2 regions of the Cupriavidus sp. OV096 genome follow, and region 1 is predicted to be linked to the other one. Evidence: predicted binding sites of a transcription regulator. Region 1 holds the regulator's gene; the other holds the start of a gene.
The links. Region 1 encodes FliA, which starts transcription of late flagellar genes. Its sites were predicted from a motif close to CTAAAGTTTNNNNNNNNNNNGCCGNTA; they were not measured.
Positions count from the first base shown of each region.

Region 2: a site for FliA is predicted at 6,937-6,963, ahead of BM115_RS15505 (FliC/FljB family flagellin). Genes of this name have one in related genera too.

Region 1 covers NZ_FOWM01000006.1:320,598-329,820, forward strand. Annotated here, with positions in the region: gene BM115_RS16330 (TauD/TfdA family dioxygenase) at 1-793, shown strand, start outside; gene BM115_RS16335 (tripartite tricarboxylate transporter substrate-binding protein) at 843-1,799, shown strand; gene BM115_RS16340 (flagellar protein FlhE) at 1,826-2,278, opposite strand; gene BM115_RS16345 (RNA polymerase sigma factor FliA) at 2,278-2,994, opposite strand; gene BM115_RS16350 (MinD/ParA family ATP-binding protein) at 3,104-3,907, opposite strand; gene flhF (flagellar biosynthesis protein FlhF) at 3,920-6,469, opposite strand; gene flhA (flagellar biosynthesis protein FlhA) at 6,479-8,566, opposite strand; gene flhB (flagellar biosynthesis protein FlhB) at 8,563-9,223, opposite strand, start outside.
Region 2 covers NZ_FOWM01000006.1:146,231-155,453, forward strand. Annotated here, with positions in the region: gene BM115_RS15475 (cytochrome d ubiquinol oxidase subunit II) at 1-871, shown strand, start outside; gene BM115_RS15480 (oxygenase MpaB family protein) at 938-1,861, shown strand; gene BM115_RS15485 (MDR family MFS transporter) at 1,875-3,455, opposite strand; gene BM115_RS15490 (methyl-accepting chemotaxis protein) at 3,625-5,583, opposite strand; gene BM115_RS15495 (hypothetical protein) at 6,165-6,386, opposite strand; gene BM115_RS15500 (RNA chaperone Hfq) at 6,503-6,823, shown strand; gene BM115_RS15505 (FliC/FljB family flagellin) at 7,061-8,251, shown strand; gene BM115_RS15510 (flagellar protein FlaG) at 8,379-8,756, shown strand; gene fliD (flagellar filament capping protein FliD) at 8,805-9,223, shown strand, end outside.

The sequences.
Region 1 (9,223 bases):
GGCGCGCACGCAGAACCGCGCCAGCGACTTCATGAACGATGTGCGCGACGTGGGCGCCGCGTACAAGGGCAAGAACGGCCGCGGCTACAACACCAACGCCGGCCTCGACTTCCACACCGATTCCTGCGACGTGGTCGGCCTGCTGTGCCGCCGCGCGGCCCGCAGCGGCGGCGCAAGCAAGGTAGTCAGCTCGATCGCCCTGCGCGACGCCATGCTGCGCCGCCGCCCGGACCTCGAAGCCGTGCTCCACGCCCCGTTCCACTACAGCTACCAGGGCGCGCAGGACCCCGCCCAGCCGCCGCACTATGCCTGCACCATCCTCGGCAACCATCCTTGGGCCTTCGCCATGCGCACCAACCGCAAGAACGTGGTGGCCGCCCAGCGCGACTTCGACGATGTGCCGCGCCTGACGGCGGCCCAGGAAGCGGCCCTCGACGAACTGGACGCGCTACTGACCGACCCGAGCCTGTGCTTCTCGATGCAGCTCGAACAGGGCGACCTGCAACTGCTGAACAACTATGTCACTGTGCATTCGCGCACGAATTTCGAGGACTACGAGGAGTTCGACCGCAAGCGCCACCTGCTGCGGCTCTGGCTGGCCGTGCCGGGCGCCCAGCCGCTGCCGGACGAGTGGGCCGACTACTTCACCGACGTCCGCGCGGGTGCGGTGCGGGGTGGCCTGCGCGGCAGCGCGCGCAGTGCCGAGTTCGACGCCTACGAGCGCCGCCAGGCCGCCGCACTGGGCATGCCGCTGATGCCGTGGGCGCCAGCCGCCCAGCCCGCCACGGCCTAGGCGCCAGCATCGCCCCACAAAAAATACAAAGATAAATACGGAGACAACCATGGAACGACGCGATTTCCTCGCGCTGCTGTCGGCGGCGCTGATCCTGCCCCCGGGTCTGGCGCGGGCGGCGCCGGCCGTCACGAAAGTCCTCGTCGGCGCCACACCGGGCGGCGGCACCGACATCGTCGCGCGCTCGCTGTCGGCCGAGCTGGAGCAGCGGCTCAAGCATCCCTTCATCGTCGAGAACCGGGGCGGCGCGGCCGGCAATATCGCCGCCATCGCCGTGGCCAAGGCGGACCCCGATGGCGGCACGCTGCTGCTGAGCTACACCAGCCACGCGATCAATCCGGCGCTGTTCGAGAAAAAGCCATTCGACGCCATCAAGGACTTCACACCGATCTCGCTGATCGCCAGTTCGCCGCTGATCCTGGTGTCGCGCCCGGACCTTGGTGTCAGCAACCTGCGCGAACTGGTGGCGCTGGCGAAATCGAAGCCGGGCAAGCTGAGCATCGCTGTGGCCGGCGTGGGCAGCGCCAACCATCTGGCGGGAGAGATGCTCAAGCACGAGGCCGGCATCGACATCGTCAGCGTGCCGTACAAGGGCGCCGGCCCGGCCGTGGCCGATGTGGTGGGCAGCCAGGCCGACCTGCTGCTAGGCAACGTGGCCACAGTGCAGCCGCTGCTTGTGGCCGGCAAGCTCAAGGGGCTCGGCGTGAGCAGCCCGCAGCGGCTGGCGGCGTTCCCGAACCTCGCCCCGATTGCCGATCTCGTGCCGGGCTTCGACTACAGCTCGTGGTACGGCCTGCTCGGCCCGGCCGGCATGCCGCCAGACATGGTGCGGGAACTGGAGACGGCAGCCCGTGCGGCCGTGGCAGCGCCGGCCATGCGCAAGCGCTTGCAGGGGGAAGGTCTGGTACCGGTGGGGAATAGCGCCGCCCAGTTCGCGCAGTTCCTGCAGGCGGAAATCGCGCGATGGGCGAAGGTGGTGGCCGTCACGCACACACGCGTGGCGTGAGGCGGCAGATGTAAAGCCCGGGACGGTTAGCGGAAGCTGACCGTCACCTCGTTGCTGCGCCCTTGCAGCGACGGCGCCAGGCCGCCGTTGCCCGGCACGCGGAAGGCGAATACGAAGCCCTTGCTGGCATCGTCGCCAACGAAGGCGTTGGTCTTGCCCTCGGCACCCGGCAGCATCACGCAGCGGTCGGCATTGCAGAGGTAGGCCTGCAGGTCCGGCGGCGGCACGCGCGTGAAGCTGTAACGCCAGCGCACCGCGGTGATGACGCCAGCCGACTGCGGCAGCACCCCGCCCGGCACGATCGGCGCGGACAGCGCGCGCTGGCCCCGGTTCGCAATCATCGGGCCCACCGCCGAGCCAGTCCAGGCATGGCGCGACGGGCCGATTTCGAGCGTTGCCTTCGTCAAGCCCTGCGCCGACAGGATCGCCGGCAGGAAGCCGCAGAGCGCGGCCACCGTCATCGACAGCCAGCCACGCATTACAGCAAACCCCGCAGCTGGTTGCGCAGGCGGGTAATCGCCTGGCTGCGGATCTGGCACACGCGCGACTCGGTCACTTCCAGCACCGCGCCAATCTCGCGCAGGTTCAGTTCCTGGTCGTAGCACAGCGACAGCACCAGCTTTTCCCGCTCGGGCAGCTTGTCGATGGCGCGGATCAGCGCCTCGCGCATGCCGGACTCCATCAGCACCGTCAGCGGGTTGCCGTCGTCGGTCACGCCGAGATGGCGGTCCAGGAAGTCTTCCTCGCCGGAGCGCTCGAAGTCCTCGTAGTGCAGCAGCTGGCAGCCGTAGACCTCGTTGAGCAGCTCCTGGTATTCGTCGAGCGCCATATCGAGTTCCTTGGCCACCTCGGAGTCGATCGGCGTGCGGCCGAGCTTCTGTTCGAGGCTGCGCTGGGTGCGCTCGATCTTGCGCGTGAACTGGCGCAGGCTGCGCGACTGCCAGTCGTTGGCGCGCACCTCGTCGAGCATCGCGCCTCGGATGCGCTGGCTCGCGTAGGTCTCGAAGCGGGCGCCGTGGTTGTCTTCATAGCGCTTGGCAGCGTCGAGCAGGCCGATCATGCCGGCCTGGATCAGGTCGTCGATCTGGACACTGGCAGGCAGCTTGGCCGCCAGTTGCAACGCGATCCGTCGCACCAGCGGCGCGTGTGACTTGACCACGTCTGCCTGTTCGAGCTTTCCCTGAATCGTATACATGGTGGAATTCTCGGTAATAACTTGGTTCGGTGCCAGCGCCCCACATTCCTTGCGGGGCGGACTGGCTGGCTGAGTGTCGGTCCGGTTGTTGCGACTTCTTGTTCTGGTATCAGGCGGGAACGGCCGCGGCCATCCCCGGAGAGACTGCTTCCTGGCGCAGCGGCCATGCCCCGATGCCGCTGGCCACGTGGCGCAGCGCGCCGGTGGCCGCGGCGGCCGGATAGGCCTCCACGACGCAGCGGCCCAGCTGCAGCGCACGGGCCACCAGCGGATCCAGCGGCAGGTAGCCCGCCAGGCTTGCCTCCACGCCCAGGTACTGGCTCGCCGTGCGGGCCAGGTTGCGCGAGAGGGCCATCACCGTCGCTTCCTTGTCCGCCATATTGACGATCAGCTGGAAGTGACGGCATGCAAATTCATGGTGCAGCCGCTTGATGCAGGCGTAGGCAGCGGTGATCGACGTGGCCTCGGGCCGCATCACGATCACGAAGTTGTGCGCCGCGCCGGCCATGGGCGACAGCGCGCCGGACTCGCTCGACTGCGCATCGACCAGCACCGTGCGGATGCCCGGCAAGGCGCGGTCGTCGATCTGCGCGCCGGCGGGCACGTTGCCGGCCGGCAGCACGGCCACGCCGCTGGCGGCACGGGTGCCCGCCGCCGCGTCGAACGGCATCCGGCCGCCCAACACATCGGCCAGCGTGGCCTTCGGCGCCGCGCCGGCAAGCCGGGTGGCGCGCGCGGCGGCGCGGTCTTCATCAGCCAGCAGCACACGTTCGCCCTGCATGGCGAGCGCGTTGGCCAGCCCGAGCGCCACGGTGGTGGCACCGGCGCCGGCCTCGCAGCCCACCACGGCGATACGCCGGGTGACGCGCGGTGCCAGCATGCGGCGCAGGCTTTCCGCCTGGTCGGAGCCCATCAGGTTCAAGGCTTACTCTCCTGCGGGGGCCAGTTGACGGGCGGCACTGGCACCAAGGGCGTCCATCGCCTGGCGCGCCGAGTCGGGCGTGTCGTCGAATGCCGGGGCCGGGGCCGAAGCCACGTTGCGGCCCGGGTAGTTCTCGAGCACGTCCAGCAGCGCCAGCAGGCGGCCCATGCCTTCGTTGAGCACGGCGCCGGACACCGGCGCATTGACGCGGGCGGTGGCGCGGCCAGCCAGGCGCGACAGGAACGCGGGCGCCGTCGGCGTCGGGTTGTGTTGCAGGCGCAGCGCGGTCAGGCCGAGCTGCACCGAGACCAGCGTGCCGAGCGTGTCGTCGTCGCCCGCACCGTTGCCCTCGCTGCCCTGCGCGAAGTGCTCCATCGCATGGCGCAGCGTGCGGAACTGCTCTTCCGCGTGGTGCGTCCACTGAGCCCAGCGGGCCACCTGGGCGGCCACGTCGGCCAGCGCCGGGTCGCACAGCACGTAGTCCACGGACAGCATGTCGCCGGTTTCTCGATCGACCAGCCGGGACACCACGAGGCAAGCCTCGGTGCCGGCCTCGGCGCCGGCCCCCTGGCCACGGCCACGGGCGGCGGCGCGCACCTGGCCTTCGGGCACGCGCACCATGCAGTGGCCGAGCCAGTGCACGGCGTCGCGGTCGCGGCAGGTGGTGTCGCCGATGGCGAGGAAGGTCAGCGTATCGGCAATGGTGTCGAGCTTGTTGGCGGCGCCGTCGGCAATCACGCGCGTGGTCTTGCGCGTGCCGGCCACCCAGCGTTCGCCCAGTTGCTGCCAGCGCGCCAGCGTGGCGGCGGACGGCAGCGAGGCATTGAGGTTGACCACGGTGCGGGCGGCGGCCAGCGTGGCGCGCACGGTGGCGGCTTCGGCTTCCGCCTCGGCTTCGGCCATCGACTGGCGCGTGCGGCCGGCGGGCACCACCGTGGTGGCCAGCGGCGTGCCGTCACGGTCGGCCAGCCACAGCGTCTGTTGCAGCAGTTGCGGGGCGCGGCGACCCGGCACGGTCTGCGAGGCGGTGCCGGTCACAGCGAGCACGTAGCGGTCGCACGCGCGGCTGGCGTCGCGGCACATCGACAGGCGCACCTGCTGGGCCATCTGGCGCAGCGCCGGCGCACCGGCGCCGCGTTGCTGCCACAGCGAGCGGGCCACGTCGAAGCCGTACTGCGCGCCGTTGAGTTCCTCCACGCACACGCCCACGGCGTTGGCGCTGTCGGTCAGCGAGCGCAGCACATCGTCGGCGCCGGCACGCTCGGTCTGGGCTGGCTCGGCGGCGCTGGCCTGGCGGCGCGCCACATCGGCATCGGCGAACAGCGAGCCACGGCGCGGCGTCAGGAAGGCACGTTCGACCAGGGCATCGGCTTGAGCCAGTTCGAGGTGCTCCGGCACGCGCTGGCCGGTGGAGGCGTAGAACACGGGCAGGCGGTGGCGGATCACCACGTCGAGCACCGAGCCCAGGTGGGTGGCTTCGTCCAGCTTGCTGATGATGCAGCCGTCGATACCGGCGGCGTCGCCAGCGGTGTCGTTGCGGTAGGCGTGCACGACTTCATTGAGCGTGTCGCCGTGCGCGGCGCCGTTGAGCAGCAGCACACGCTGCATCGGGGCCTGCACGCCGGCCAGCATCGAGATCTGGTCGGACAGGCTGCGGTCGCGCTGGCTCATGCCCACCGTGTCGATGATGACGAGGTGCTTGTCCTTCATGGCCGACAGCGCGAACCGCAGGTCGGCGGCGTCCTTCACGGCATGCACGGGCACGCCGAGGATGTCGCCATAGATACGCAGTTGTTCGTGCGCGCCGATCCGGAAGCGGTCGGTGGTCAGCAGCGCGAGCTTGCCCGGGCCGTGGCGGAGCACGAAGCGCGCGGCCAGCTTGGCGGTGGTGGTGGTCTTGCCGACGCCGGTCGGGCCGATCAGCGCGAGCACGCCGCCCTGCGCGAACAGCGTGTCCTCATCGGCCAGCACCGGCACCTTGCGGGCCAGTTCCTGGCGGATCCAGGCCATCGCGGCCGGACGGTCCGTGCCGACTGGCAGGTGGGCGAGCAACGTGCGCGAAAGCTGGCCCGAGAAGCCGGCGTTGACGAGCCATTCGAACAGCGACTCGCGTAGCGGGTCGCCAGCGGCCACGCCGGCGGGCGTGTTGGCCAGGCCGGCGAACTGGCGCTCCAGCATGCTGCGCATCGAGGCCAGCTCGCCGCGCAGGTCCCCCAGCGCGGCCGGGTCGGACGCGTCGGCGGTCATCATCGACGGCATCTGTGCGATCGGGGCCGGTGCGAACTGAGACATCGAGGACGACGGGGGCATCGAAGACAGCGGCGCCATCGGGCTCATCGACAGCATCGATGCCGATGACGCCGATGACGCGGATGGCGCGTACGGCTGCGCCGTGGCGCTGACGGCGCCCAGGTCCGCATCGCGCATCGCCACAATTTCCACGCCGCCCTCGATGGCCCGGTTGGACAGCACCACGGCGTCGGGGCCCATGGCCTCGCGCACCTTGCGCATCGCTTCGCGGCCATTGGCCGCCACAAACTTCGCCACGCTCATGTTCGTTCCTTACGCCGCGCCGCCGATCATTGCGGTAATGCGGATGTTGCGGTTGTCCGGGACTTCGGCATGCGACAGCACCTTCAGTTGGGGCAGCGTACGGCGCAGGAAGCGCGCCATCAGCGGCCGCAGCGGGGACGGCACCAGCAGCACGGGGTCGAGACCCATCTGCTCCTGGCGGCCGACCGCGCCCTGCGCCTGCTGGAGCAGCGCATCGGCCAGGCCCGGCTCGATGCCGCCGCCGTTGGCCAGCGCCTGCGTCAGCACGCGTTCCAGGCCGGCGTCGAGGCTGATGACCTGCAGGTCAGCATTGTTCGGGAACAGCTGCTGCGTGATGGCCCGGCCCAGCGCCACGCGCACCAGCGCCGTGAGTTCGGTAGGCTCGCTGACCTTGGTGGCGTGCTCGGCCACCACGTCGAGGATCGTGCGCATGTCGCGGATCGGCACACCTTCGTCCAGCAGGTTCTGCAGCACCTTCTGCAGGCCGGTCAGCGAGATCGTCTTCGGCACGAGGTCTTCGGTCAGCTTCGGCGATTCCTTGGCGATGCGGTCCAGCAGCGACTGCACTTCCTGGCGCCCCAGCAGCTCGGAGGCGTGCATCTGGATCAGGTGGTTCAGGTGGGTGGCCACCACTGTGCTGGCGTCGACCACGGTGTAGCCGTAGGCCTGCGCCTGCTCCTTGAGGCTGGCGTCGATCCACACCGCCGGCAGGCCGAAAGCGGGGTCGCGCGTGACCGGGCCCGGCAGCGTGCCGCTGACCTGGCCGGGGTTGATGGCCATCCACTGGCCCGGCGTGGCCTCGCCGCTGCCAATCTCCACGCCCTTGAGCGTGATGCGGTAGGCGTTGGGCTTGAGTTCGAGGTTGTCGCGGATATGCACCACCGGCACCAGGAAGCCGATGTCCTGCGCAATCTTCTTGCGGATGCTCTTGATACGGCCCAGCAGTTCGCCGTTCTGGCCGCGGTCCACCAGCGTGATCAGGCGGTAGCCCACTTCCATGCCCAGCGGGTCGACCATCGTCACGTCTTCCCACGTGGCTTCGGCGGCTTCTGCGGCCACGGCCGGCTTGCGCTCTTCGCGGACCTTGGTCTCGGCCTGCACGGCGTCGCGGCGCAGCATGTAGCGGCCGAACCAGGCCATCGCGCCGGCCAGCAGCAGGAAGGCGAAGTGCGGCATGCCGGGGATGATGCCCATCGCGCCGATGATGCCGGCGGTCAGGAACATGACGCGCGGGTTCGAGAAGAGCTGGCCGGTAAGCTGCTGGCCGACGTCCTGCTCGTTCGACACGCGCGAGACGATCACACCGGCGGCGGTGGAGATCACCAGTGCCGGAATCTGCGCAACCAGGCCATCGCCGATGGTCAGCAGCGTGTAGTTATGCACCGCGGTGCCGAAGTCCAGGTCATGCTGCACCATGCCCACGACCATGCCGGCCGCGACGTTGATGAACATGATGATCAGCCCGGCGATGGCGTCGCCGCGCACGAACTTCGAGGCACCGTCCATGGCGCCGTAGAAGTCGGACTCCTGCGCCACTTCGGTACGGCGCTTGCGGGCGCCTTCCTCGTTGATCAGGCCGGCGTTCAGGTCCGCGTCGATGGCCATCTGCTTGCCGGGCATGGCATCGAGCATGAAGCGCGCACCCACTTCAGCGATACGGCCCGCACCCTTGGTGATCACCATGAAGTTGATCACCACCAGGATGGCGAACACCACGATACCCACCGCGAAGTTGCCGCCCACCAGGAAGTGGCCGAAGGCCTCGATCACCTTGCCGGCGGCGTCCGGGCCGGTATGGCCCTCCAGCAGCACCACGCGCGTGGAGGCCACGTTCAGCGACAGGCGCAGCAGCGTGGAGAACAGCAGCACGGCCGGGAACGCCGCGAAGTCCAGCGCCGTGCGGGTGTACATGCCCACCAGCAGCACCATGATGGACAGCGCGATGTTGAACGTGAACAGCAGGTCCAGCACAAACGCGGGCAGCGGCAGGATCATCATGCCGAGGATCATGACGATCAGCAGCGGTCCTGCCAGCGCCTTCAGCTGGGCGCCCGAGCGCAGGCCCGGGATGTTGAAGAAATTCGTCAGTGCGTTCATGCGCGGGCTTCCGGTACGGCAAGTTCGTCCGGCACCACCAGCTCCGTCGGTCCCGAAGGCTGCGGACCGTTGGAGTAGTGCCAGTGTTTCAGTTGATAGACCCAGGCCAGGATCTCGGCCACGGCGGTATACAGGCCCGCCGGGATTTCATGCCCCAGCTCCACGTGCCGGTGCAGCGCCCGCGCCAGCGGCGGCGCGGACAGGATCGGCACGCGATGTTCGGCGGCCAGTTCGCGGATGCGAGCGGCCACTTCCTCGGTTCCCTTGGCGACGACGCGCGGCGCGCCCATGCCGCCTTCCTCATAGCGCAGCGCCACGGCGAAGTGCGTGGGGTTGGTCACCACCACATCGGCCTTGGGCACCTCGGTCATCATGCGGCGACGCGCCATGGCCCGCTGCTGCTGCCGGATGCGGGCCTTGATGTGCGGATCGCCATCGGTTTCCTTCATCTCCTGCTTGACCTCTTCCTTGGTCATGCGGAGCTTCTTGTAGAACGTCCAGAGCTGCCAGGGCACGTCCAGCGCCACCACCAGCAGCAGCGAGCCGGACACCACGCCGCACACGTAGAGCACTAGCTCCATCAGGTGCAGCAGCGCCTCCTGCACGGGCGCGTTCATCAGCGCCACGGCCTCCGGCAGCTTGCGCCAGACCATCCAG
Region 2 (9,223 bases), 170 kb from region 1:
GATCGCCTCGATCGGCCCGTTCTGGGATGCCAACGAAACCTGGCTGGTGCTCGGCGTGGGGCTGCTGCTGACGGCCTTCCCGCTCGCGCACGGCGCCATCCTGACCCACCTCTACCTGCCCGTGGCGATGATGCTGGCGGGGTTGATCATCCGCGGCGTGGCGTTCGACTTCCGCGTCAAGGCGCGCGATCCGCACAAGCCATGGTGGAACTTCGCGTTCTATGCGGGCTCGCTGCTGGCCAGCTTCTCGCAGGGGCTGATGCTCGGCCTCTATATCACCGGCTTCCGCTACGACCTGCCGAACCTGCTGTTCGCGGTGGCCGTGGGGCTGTGCCTGGTGGCCGGCTACTGCCTGCTCGGCGCGAGCTGGCTGATCATGAAGACCACCGGCAGCCTGCAACTGCGCGCCATCTACTGGGCGCGGCGCAGCCTGTGGCTGACGGCGCTGGGCGTGGCAGCCATCTCGGTGGTCACGCCGCTGGTCAGCGCGCGGATCTTCGAGAAATGGTTCTCGCTGCCCAACATCATCCTGCTGGCGCCGATTCCGCTGATTACGCTGGGCGTGTTCGTGGGGGTGGAGCGGCTGCTGCGCAAGATGCGCGACCTGCACGCGCGCGGCAACGACCGCTGGTGCTGGGTGCCGTTCGCTGGCACGGCGGTGATCTTCCTGATGGCGTTCAACGGCCTGGCCTACAGCCTGTTCCCCTACCTCGTGGTGGATCAGATCGACATCTGGCAGGCCGCCAGCGCGCCGGAATCGCTGGCAGTGATCCTGATCGGCGCGGCGGTGGTGCTGCCCACCATCCTGGGTTACACGGTCTACGCGTACCGTGTATTCTGGGGCAAGGCCACGGACCTGCATTACTACTGATTTACTACTGATCCGTCCCCACTCATTGACCCGTGGCCCCGGGCGCCAGGGAGGCGCCCCAGCGGCATGTCCTCACGCGTCCCCGGCCCCCCCACGGAACCCGCCACCCCTCCGCTGCTGACCCGCCTGCGCAGCCATGCCGGCGCGCAGGTGCGCGCGCTCACACGCAGCAACTCCGGCCTGTCGATCGACTACGACAACCCGCCGGGCGATCCCGGCCTGTTCGGCCCCGATGCAGTCTGCTGGCGCGTGCATGGCGATTTCCCGGCGATGCTGGCCGGCGGCGTCAGCGCGCTGCTGCTCCAGGCGCTGCATCCGCTGGCGCTGGCCGGCGTGTGGGACCACTCCACCTTCCGCACGGACATGCAGGGCCGGCTCGGCCGCACCGCGCAGTTCATCGCCGGCACCACCTACGGCAGCCGTGCGGACGCCATGCGGCTGATCGAGCGCGTGCGCCACATCCACGCCAATATCAGCGGCCTCGCGCCAAACGGCCAGCCCTACGCCGCCGACGACCCCGCGCTGCTGACCTGGGTGCATGTGGCCGAAGTGTCGAGTTTTTTGGCGGGATACCTGCGCTATGTCGGCCCGCTCTCGGCCGCCGATCAGGACCGCTACTACGCCGAGGAAGCCACCGTGGCCGCCCTGCTGGGCGCGCCGGACGTGCCGAGATCCGGCGCCGAGGTACACGCCTACCTGGAAGCCCAGCGTCCCTATTTAGTTAACAGTGAGCGCACGCGCGAAGTGGTGCGACTGGTGATGGCGATGCCGGTGGCCAATCCGATGCTGGTGCCGGCCGTGCGGACCATGGCCGATGCCGGCGTGGCGCTGTTGCCGTCCTGGGCGCGCGAGGCGCTCGGGCTGCACCGGCGCTCGGTGCGCCGGACCCTGGCCGTGCCGGCGATGGGCGCGCTGGCGCCCACCTTGCGCTGGGTGCTCGGCCCCGGGCTGGCAGCCCGCGCCCGGCGGCGCGTGGCGCGCAGCGCGTAACAGGTAAGCCGGGTTATTCCGCCGCGCTGGCCGCGGCCGTAGCGGCAACCGGGCTGCCGCGCAGCGTGGTCTCGCGCAACCGCATCACCAGGAACGGGGCGATCACGGACACCGCCGCGCTGAACAGGAACAGCGTGCGGAACGCCTGCTCGGCCGCCACGCGCACCGCCGCGGCGTCGCCATCGTTGGCCGCGCCCATCGCGCGCCGGAACATGCTCATCAGCACATCCTCGCCGCCGCTCAGGTCGCTCACGGCCATCCCGCTATGACGCAGCAGGGCGATCAGCACCGTGGTCAGCACGGCCACGCCCACCGCCCCGCCCAGCAGCCGCGAGAAAGCCGTCAGCGCCGTGGCGATGCCCACCTGCTGCGGCGGCACCGAATTCTGCGTGGCAACCAGCCCGCTCGGCAGTTGGAGCCCGATGGAGAGCCCGAGCACGATCATCACCAGCGCGGACGCCATCACGGCCTGCGGCGGCATGAACGCCAGCGCCACGATGGCCAGCGGCGCGATGATCGAGCCGGCCAGCTGCATCGGCTTGTAACGGCCGCTCCACGACATCAGCCGCCCGGAGATATAGGCGCCGAACGGAATCGCCAGCGTCAGCGGCACCAGCCGCAGCGCGGCGGTGTCGGCATGGGCGCCGCCCACCACCTGGAAGCGCAGCGGCAGCAACACCGACATCGCAATCAGCTGGAAGAAGCACAGGAACAGCGTGGTGCAGCAGATGGCCACCGTGGGCACGCGCAGCATCGACAGCGGAATCACCGGGTCGACGGCGCGCCGCTCCTGCCAGACGAACAGCACCATGCCGACGACGCCGGCCACCAGCAGGCCGAGGGTCTGGAATTCCAGCGGCGAGTGGCCCTGCCCCAGACGGGTCAGGAACACCAGCACGCCCGAGAGCCCGCCGCCGAACAGCAGCGCGCCGAGGTAGTCGATGCGGTGCCGGCGCCCGCCCACGGGCAGGTGGCGCAGCGCGCGGCGCACCACCACCAGCGCCAGCAGGGACAGCGGGATGTTGATCCAGAAGATCCAGCGCCAGGACAGGAAATGCGCCAGGTAGCCGCCGATGACCGGCCCGGCCATGCTCGCCACGGCCCAGACCCCGCTCACATAGCCCTGATAGCGGCCACGCTCGCGCAGCGGCACCACATCGGCGATGGTCGCCTGCGAGACCGAGATCAGGCCGCCGCCACCCAGGCCCTGGAGGATGCGGGCGAGGATCAGCATCGGCATGGTCGTGGCCATGGCGCAGAAAATCGACGCCAGCAGGAACAGGACGATCGAGAACGAGAGGACGGAGCGGCGCCCGAGCACGTCGGACAGCTTGCCGTAGATCGGCGTCACCACGGTGGAGGCAACGAGATACGCCGAGATCACCCAGGCCATGTCCTCGAAGCCGTTGAGCTGCAGCGCGATGTCCGGCAGCACCACGGCCACGATCGACTGTTCCAGCGCGCCAAGCAGGATGGCCAGCATCAGGCCGAACAGCACCTGCATGACGGGCACGTCTGGCGGCGAGGCGTCAGGTGACCGGAGGGACGGCTGGGGGGATGACTGCTGGGGAGGCGGCACGGAAGGGGCGGACATGGAAGGCCTGCGTGGCAGACGGCGGCGCGACCGGCCGTGTCTGCTCTTGTCTGGTCAAGGAGAGCCGGTATTGTAGGCGCATGCCGCCGGCCCTGCTTGCCGAAGTGCCGCCCGGCTTACAGGCGGCTTTCAGGCGACGCTGGCGCCGCCTGAAAGTGGGGACGGTCGATCAGAACGTTTCCCAGTCGCCAGCCTCGACCGTGGCAGGCGCGGGCGCGGCTGCGGGACGGCGGCGGGCCGGCGTGGACAGCACGGGCTCCTTGCGCTGGGGCGTCACTGCCGGACGCGGCTTGGCGGGCGTGGCCGGCTGGCGCGCGGCCAGCACCGACGGCTGCGGCTTGCGCGCCACCGGCGGACGCACCGCCGCCGGCACGGCCGGGGCGCGAGCGCTGCGGGGTGCGGGGGCTGGGGCCGGGGCAGGCGATGCCTTGGCCGGCAGCGCAGGCGCTGCCGGACGGCTGATGGCCCGCACACGGGCGGGGGCCGGCGCAGCCAGGGCCGGGGTCTTTGCCGGGAGCTTGGCCGGGGCGGCCATGCGCGGCGCGGCCGTCATCACGGCCTGGGGCGCGCGCGCCTCGGGGGCGCGCACGCCGCCCAGGTCGAAGCGCGCCACCTCGGACACCAGCCCGCCGGCCTGCTGCATCAGGCTCTCGGCCGCCGCGCTGGCCTGCTCCACCAGCGCCGCGTTCTGCTGCGTCACCGATTCCATCTGGGTAATCGCCAGGCTGACCTGCTCGATGCCGGCGGTCTGCTCCTCGCTGGCCGCGCTGATCTCGCCCATGATGTCGGTCACACGACGCACGGCGCCGACGATGTCGTCCATGGTCTTGCCGGCCACTTCCACCTGCTTGGCGCCGTCCTGCACCTGGCGCACCGAGCTGTTGATCAGTTCGCCGATCTCCTTGGCTGCCGACGACGAGCGCTGCGCCAGGCTGCGCACCTCGGCCGCCACCACGCTGAAGCCCCGGCCCTGCTCGCCGGCGCGGGCCGCTTCCACAGCCGCGTTCAGCGCAAGGATGTTGGTCTGGAAGGCGATGCCCTCGATCACGCTGATGATCTCGGCCACGCGTGCGGAGGATTTCGAGATGCCATCCATGGTGTCGACCACGCTGCGCACCACCCGGCCGCCTTCCGTGGCCACATCCGAGGCGTTGACCGCCAGCTGGTTGGCCTGGCGGGCGTTCTCGGCGTTCTGGCGCACCGTGGAGGTCAATTCCTCCATCGAGGCGGCGGTCTCCTCGAGCGAGGCCGCCTGCTGCTCGGTCCGCTGGGAGAGATCGGTATTGCCACTGGAAATCTCGCGCGCTGCCGTGTCGATCGAGCCGGCGGCCTGCTGGATGCCGCGTACCAGCACGCCAAGCTGGCCGAAGGCGCGTTCCATCGCGCCAAGCATGCGGCCCATCTCATCCTGGGTGCGCACGGCGATGGCGTGGCCCAGGCGGCCCTGGGCGAGCGCCTCGGCGGCGTCCAGCGCCTGGCCGGCCGGGCGCGTCACCGAGCGGGTGATGGCCAGGCCCAGCAGCGCGGCGATCGCGGCGGCGGCGGCCGCCAGGCCGATCAGCAGGTTGCGGGCAAAGACATAGTGGTCGGAAGCCTCGGCCACGGCGTCGATGGCCATCTTCCGGCCAGACGCGGCGGCTTCGTCGAGTTTGTCGAAATAGGCGCCCTGCGCCGCCGGCAGCGTCACGATCAGGCCGGCGCGGGCGCTATTGAAGTCGCCACCGCGCAGTTGTTGCATGACGAGGTCGAGCTGGCCGTTGTAGGTGGTCCGGGTCTGGTTGAGCTGCTCGAACATGGCCTTGGACTCGGCCCGGCCACTGGCCTCGATGATCTTGGCCAGGGTTTCCAGGCTGGCGCGCATCTCGTCGCGCAGCTTGTTCACCTTGTCGATGTTCTGGGCGGCCAGCGCCGGATCCTCGGTCAGCGTGGCGTCGCGCACCAGCACACCGATCTGCAGCGCCCCTTCCTTCACGTGGTTCAGGTCGATGACGCGCAGCAGGCGCTGCTCCACCGCCTGGTGCATCGCATCGTTCATCCCGCGCAGCGCCGTCACGCCCACGGCCGCTACGGCCGCCAGCAGCAACACCACCGCACAGAATGCCAGGGACAGTCGTGCCCCGATACCCATGTTTCGCAAGCCCATCTCAGCGTACCTTTCTCTCTTTTTCGATGTTGGATGTACGTCTAGCGTCCACCGGAATCCGGGTGTCGCCATCAGCGCTATCGGGCAGGCCGGTGCGCTTCTTGAGCGGAAAATCGAAATAGGGGGAAAAGTGCCGGCAGTTCGTCAAATTGCCGCGTCAACGACTGGCGTCTAATCTGTTCCGGGCACTCCGGCCCGGCCGATCACGGCCACTGCGGCAACAGACCGCGACGAAACGACGAGGGCAAAAAAAAGAAGCCCACGCGCGGGGTGCTCGTAGGCTTTCAGGACTGCTGTGAAAGACCGGGGGTAAACCGGTCCGAACCCCGGAATATAAACCTGCTTACATGAGGTGTAAATGAGGCTTCTATCAGGGAATGCCCTGATAGCGGCTGTAACGAATTGAGCACTTTCGCGTTCCATGTCATGCCATGCCGCACATTCGGGCATATCGGCAGTTATCGGCAGCGTCCCAGAAAGCTTTAGTGCGAGCGGATTGCGACCCAAACGTTGCTTTTCTGTCAGGCGCCGACCACGAAGGTGCTACTTCAATCACACCGACTGCATCAATAAAATAAATAGAGCTTTACCTCTAGGCATTGTTCGCGGGCCAACTTTGTCAACACTTGTAAAACTTTGTTACCCTCCCGGCTGAAGTATTCCCCTTCTCTCCTCGCAAGGCCGGCCGAATTGCTCGGCCGGATGGCGCCATTCAACCGTTCGGTGTGCGCGCCCGTTAACGTGATGAAGGTGAGCCCCTGCCCCGGCTCCGAGAGCGAATGTTTCATATCTCGCCGGGATCAGGGCGCGCCATCCGTCACTTTTAGTGCGACCTCGATCCATGCGCCTGGTCTTCGGACCGTTGACCGCCGCCAGAACCCTCGCGGGCTCTTCCGGAGAAGTTGTGAAGCAGGAAAAAAAGGTTCCCCGTCCCAGCCGAAAGTTGCAGCATCTGCACTTTGCGGCCCACAGCGCCAGCCGCAATACCGTCATCGTGCACCTCTCGAATGGCACGCGGCTGACCGGGATCGTGCTGGCCTCGGACAATTACATGATTCTGCTGGGCAAAACGGGCGAGGATCCCATGCCCACGGTGGTCTACAAGCGCGCCATTACCGTGGTGACGCCGGCGCACGCGCCGGAAGCCGACGCAGCGGTGCTGGACGCCGAGGCGTCGCCGGATTTTGTGCGTCTATATATACCGCGCACCCGCAAGCGCCGCTGACGCCGCCAGGCCGGCCTGCGCCGGCGGCGCCCCGCCCATTCCCCGGGCCGGCCGCCATCCGCAATAACGCCGGGGGTTCCGGGCAGCGCCCGCAAACTCTCGCAAAGATCACTCTAAAGTCTCCTACCGCCCTGTCGATAACCCTTGCAACGGAGGCACTCTACGCCCTGCAACGCAGGCAGCCAACGTTACGGCACCCGCCGGAATGCCTAAAACATTGCATATAGGAGTCGTACCATGGCGCAAGTCATCAACACCAACATTCTGTCGCTGCAAACGCAGAGCAACCTGAACACGTCGCAATCGTCGCTGAACACCGCGATCCAGCGCCTGTCGTCGGGCCTGCGCATCAACAGCGCCAAGGACGATGCTGCTGGTCAAGCCATCGCCAACCGCTTCACCGCCAACATCAAGGGCCTGACGCAAGCTTCGCGTAACGCCAACGACGGTATCTCGATCGCGCAAACGACCGAAGGCGCCCTGAGCGAAGTCAACAACAACCTGCAACGTATCCGTGAACTGTCGGTGGAAGCCGCCAACGGTACGAACTCGGGTTCGGACCTGAAGTCGATCCAGGACGAAATCAAGCAACGTCTGTCGGAAATCGACCGCGTGTCGGCTCAGACCCAGTTCAACGGTGTCAAGGTTCTGGCCAAGGACCAGAACATGTCGATCCAGGTTGGCGCCAACGACAGCGAAACCATCTCGATCGCCCTGAAGGAAATCACCTCGAAGACCCTGGGCGTCGCTGGTTTCAGCGTTGCCGGCCCGCAAGGTGCCACGGCTTCGATCGGTTCCGCCGCCGCTCAAACGGCTCTGGGTTCCGCTACCCCGGTGACGGCTGCTTCGGCAACCGGCATCGCCGCCGCTGACATCCAGCGCGCTCTGGGCCTGAACACCTCGGCAGCCATCAACTCGCAATCCGTCGTGACGGATTCGAAGGGCAACTGGTTCGTGCAAGTGAGCATGACCGGCCTGACCGCCGCCGACGACGCCGCTCTGTCCTCGAAGGGCCTGGCTGGCAACGGTACGGCTACCTCGACGACGATGTACATCGCCGTCAAGCCGAGCGACGCTTCGGTGTCGGGTTCCACCGCCGGCTTCACGATCAAGGGCGCTTCGCTGCAAGCTTCGGACTTCCAACAAGCTGCCACGGTTGACCCGCTGAAGACGCTGGACTCCGCACTGGCTTCGGTTGACAGCCTGCGTTCGAGCCTGGGTGCTGTGCAAAACCGCTTCGAGTCGACGATCAACAACCTGAGCACGACGGTGAACAACCTGTCGGCTTCGCGTTCGCGCATCGAAGACGCTGACTACGCAACGGAAGTGTCGAACATGACCCGCGCGCAGATCCTGCAACAAGCTGGTACCTCGGTGCTGTCGCAAGCGAACCAGACCACGCAAAACGTGCTGTCGCTGCTGCGTTAATCGCCACGCCGCAAGAAGGCCGGGCCGCAAGGCCCGGCTTTTTTGCCGGAATGTTTTGCAGGCAGCCCACTGCCTGCAAAGCGTTTCAACCGAGCAGAACCCCTCGCCTCACCGGACGGAGCAAACCATGGCAACTCCCAATCCCGTTTCCACTCCGGCGGCCCGCATTCCCGCCGACACCGTGGCCATCGCGCCGGCTTCCGCCGCCCCGACCGCCACGGTAAAAGCCGTTCGCCCGTCGCATGAAGCCGACCGCGCGGACACCCGGCCCGCCGCCGATGCGCCTGAAAACACCGCCACCGCGGTGCAGGAGCTGGTGGACGTGCTGAAGACCACCTCCATTGGCCTGCGCTTCGCCATCGACGACCAGACGCACCGCGTCATCACCACGGTTTTCGACAAGGAGACGGGCGAGATCATCCGGCAAATGCCGAATGAAGACGTTGTGCGCCTGGCGCGCGCGATCGACAAGCTCCAGGGCCTGTTCGTGAGCCACGCCGTCTGACCTCTGCAATCACCCAGTTGAAGACAAATAACAATAGGTAGAACAGTCATGGCAATCTCTTCCATCGGTATCGGTTCCAACCTCGAGCTGCAAACGCTGCTCGACAAGCTCCAGGCAGCGGAAGAACTTCCGCTCACGCAGATCAACAACCAGGCCAAGAGCTACCAGGCCAAGCTGTCCGGCTACGGCACCATCAAGAGCGTGCTGGATGCCTATTCGGCCGCCGCCAAGACGCTGAACACCGCCGCCACGTGGAGCGCCGTCAAGGCCGCCGTGGGCTCGGATAGCGTGCTCAGCGCCGCCACCGACGCTACCGCCGTGGCAGGCAGCTACAACATCAACGTGTCCTCGCTGGCCGCGGCGCAATCGCTGGTCTCGAAGTCGGTGGCCGACAAGACCGCTGCCATCGGCGGCGGCACCATCACGGTGGACTTCGGCGCCGACCTCGCCACGGGCGGCACGCCCAC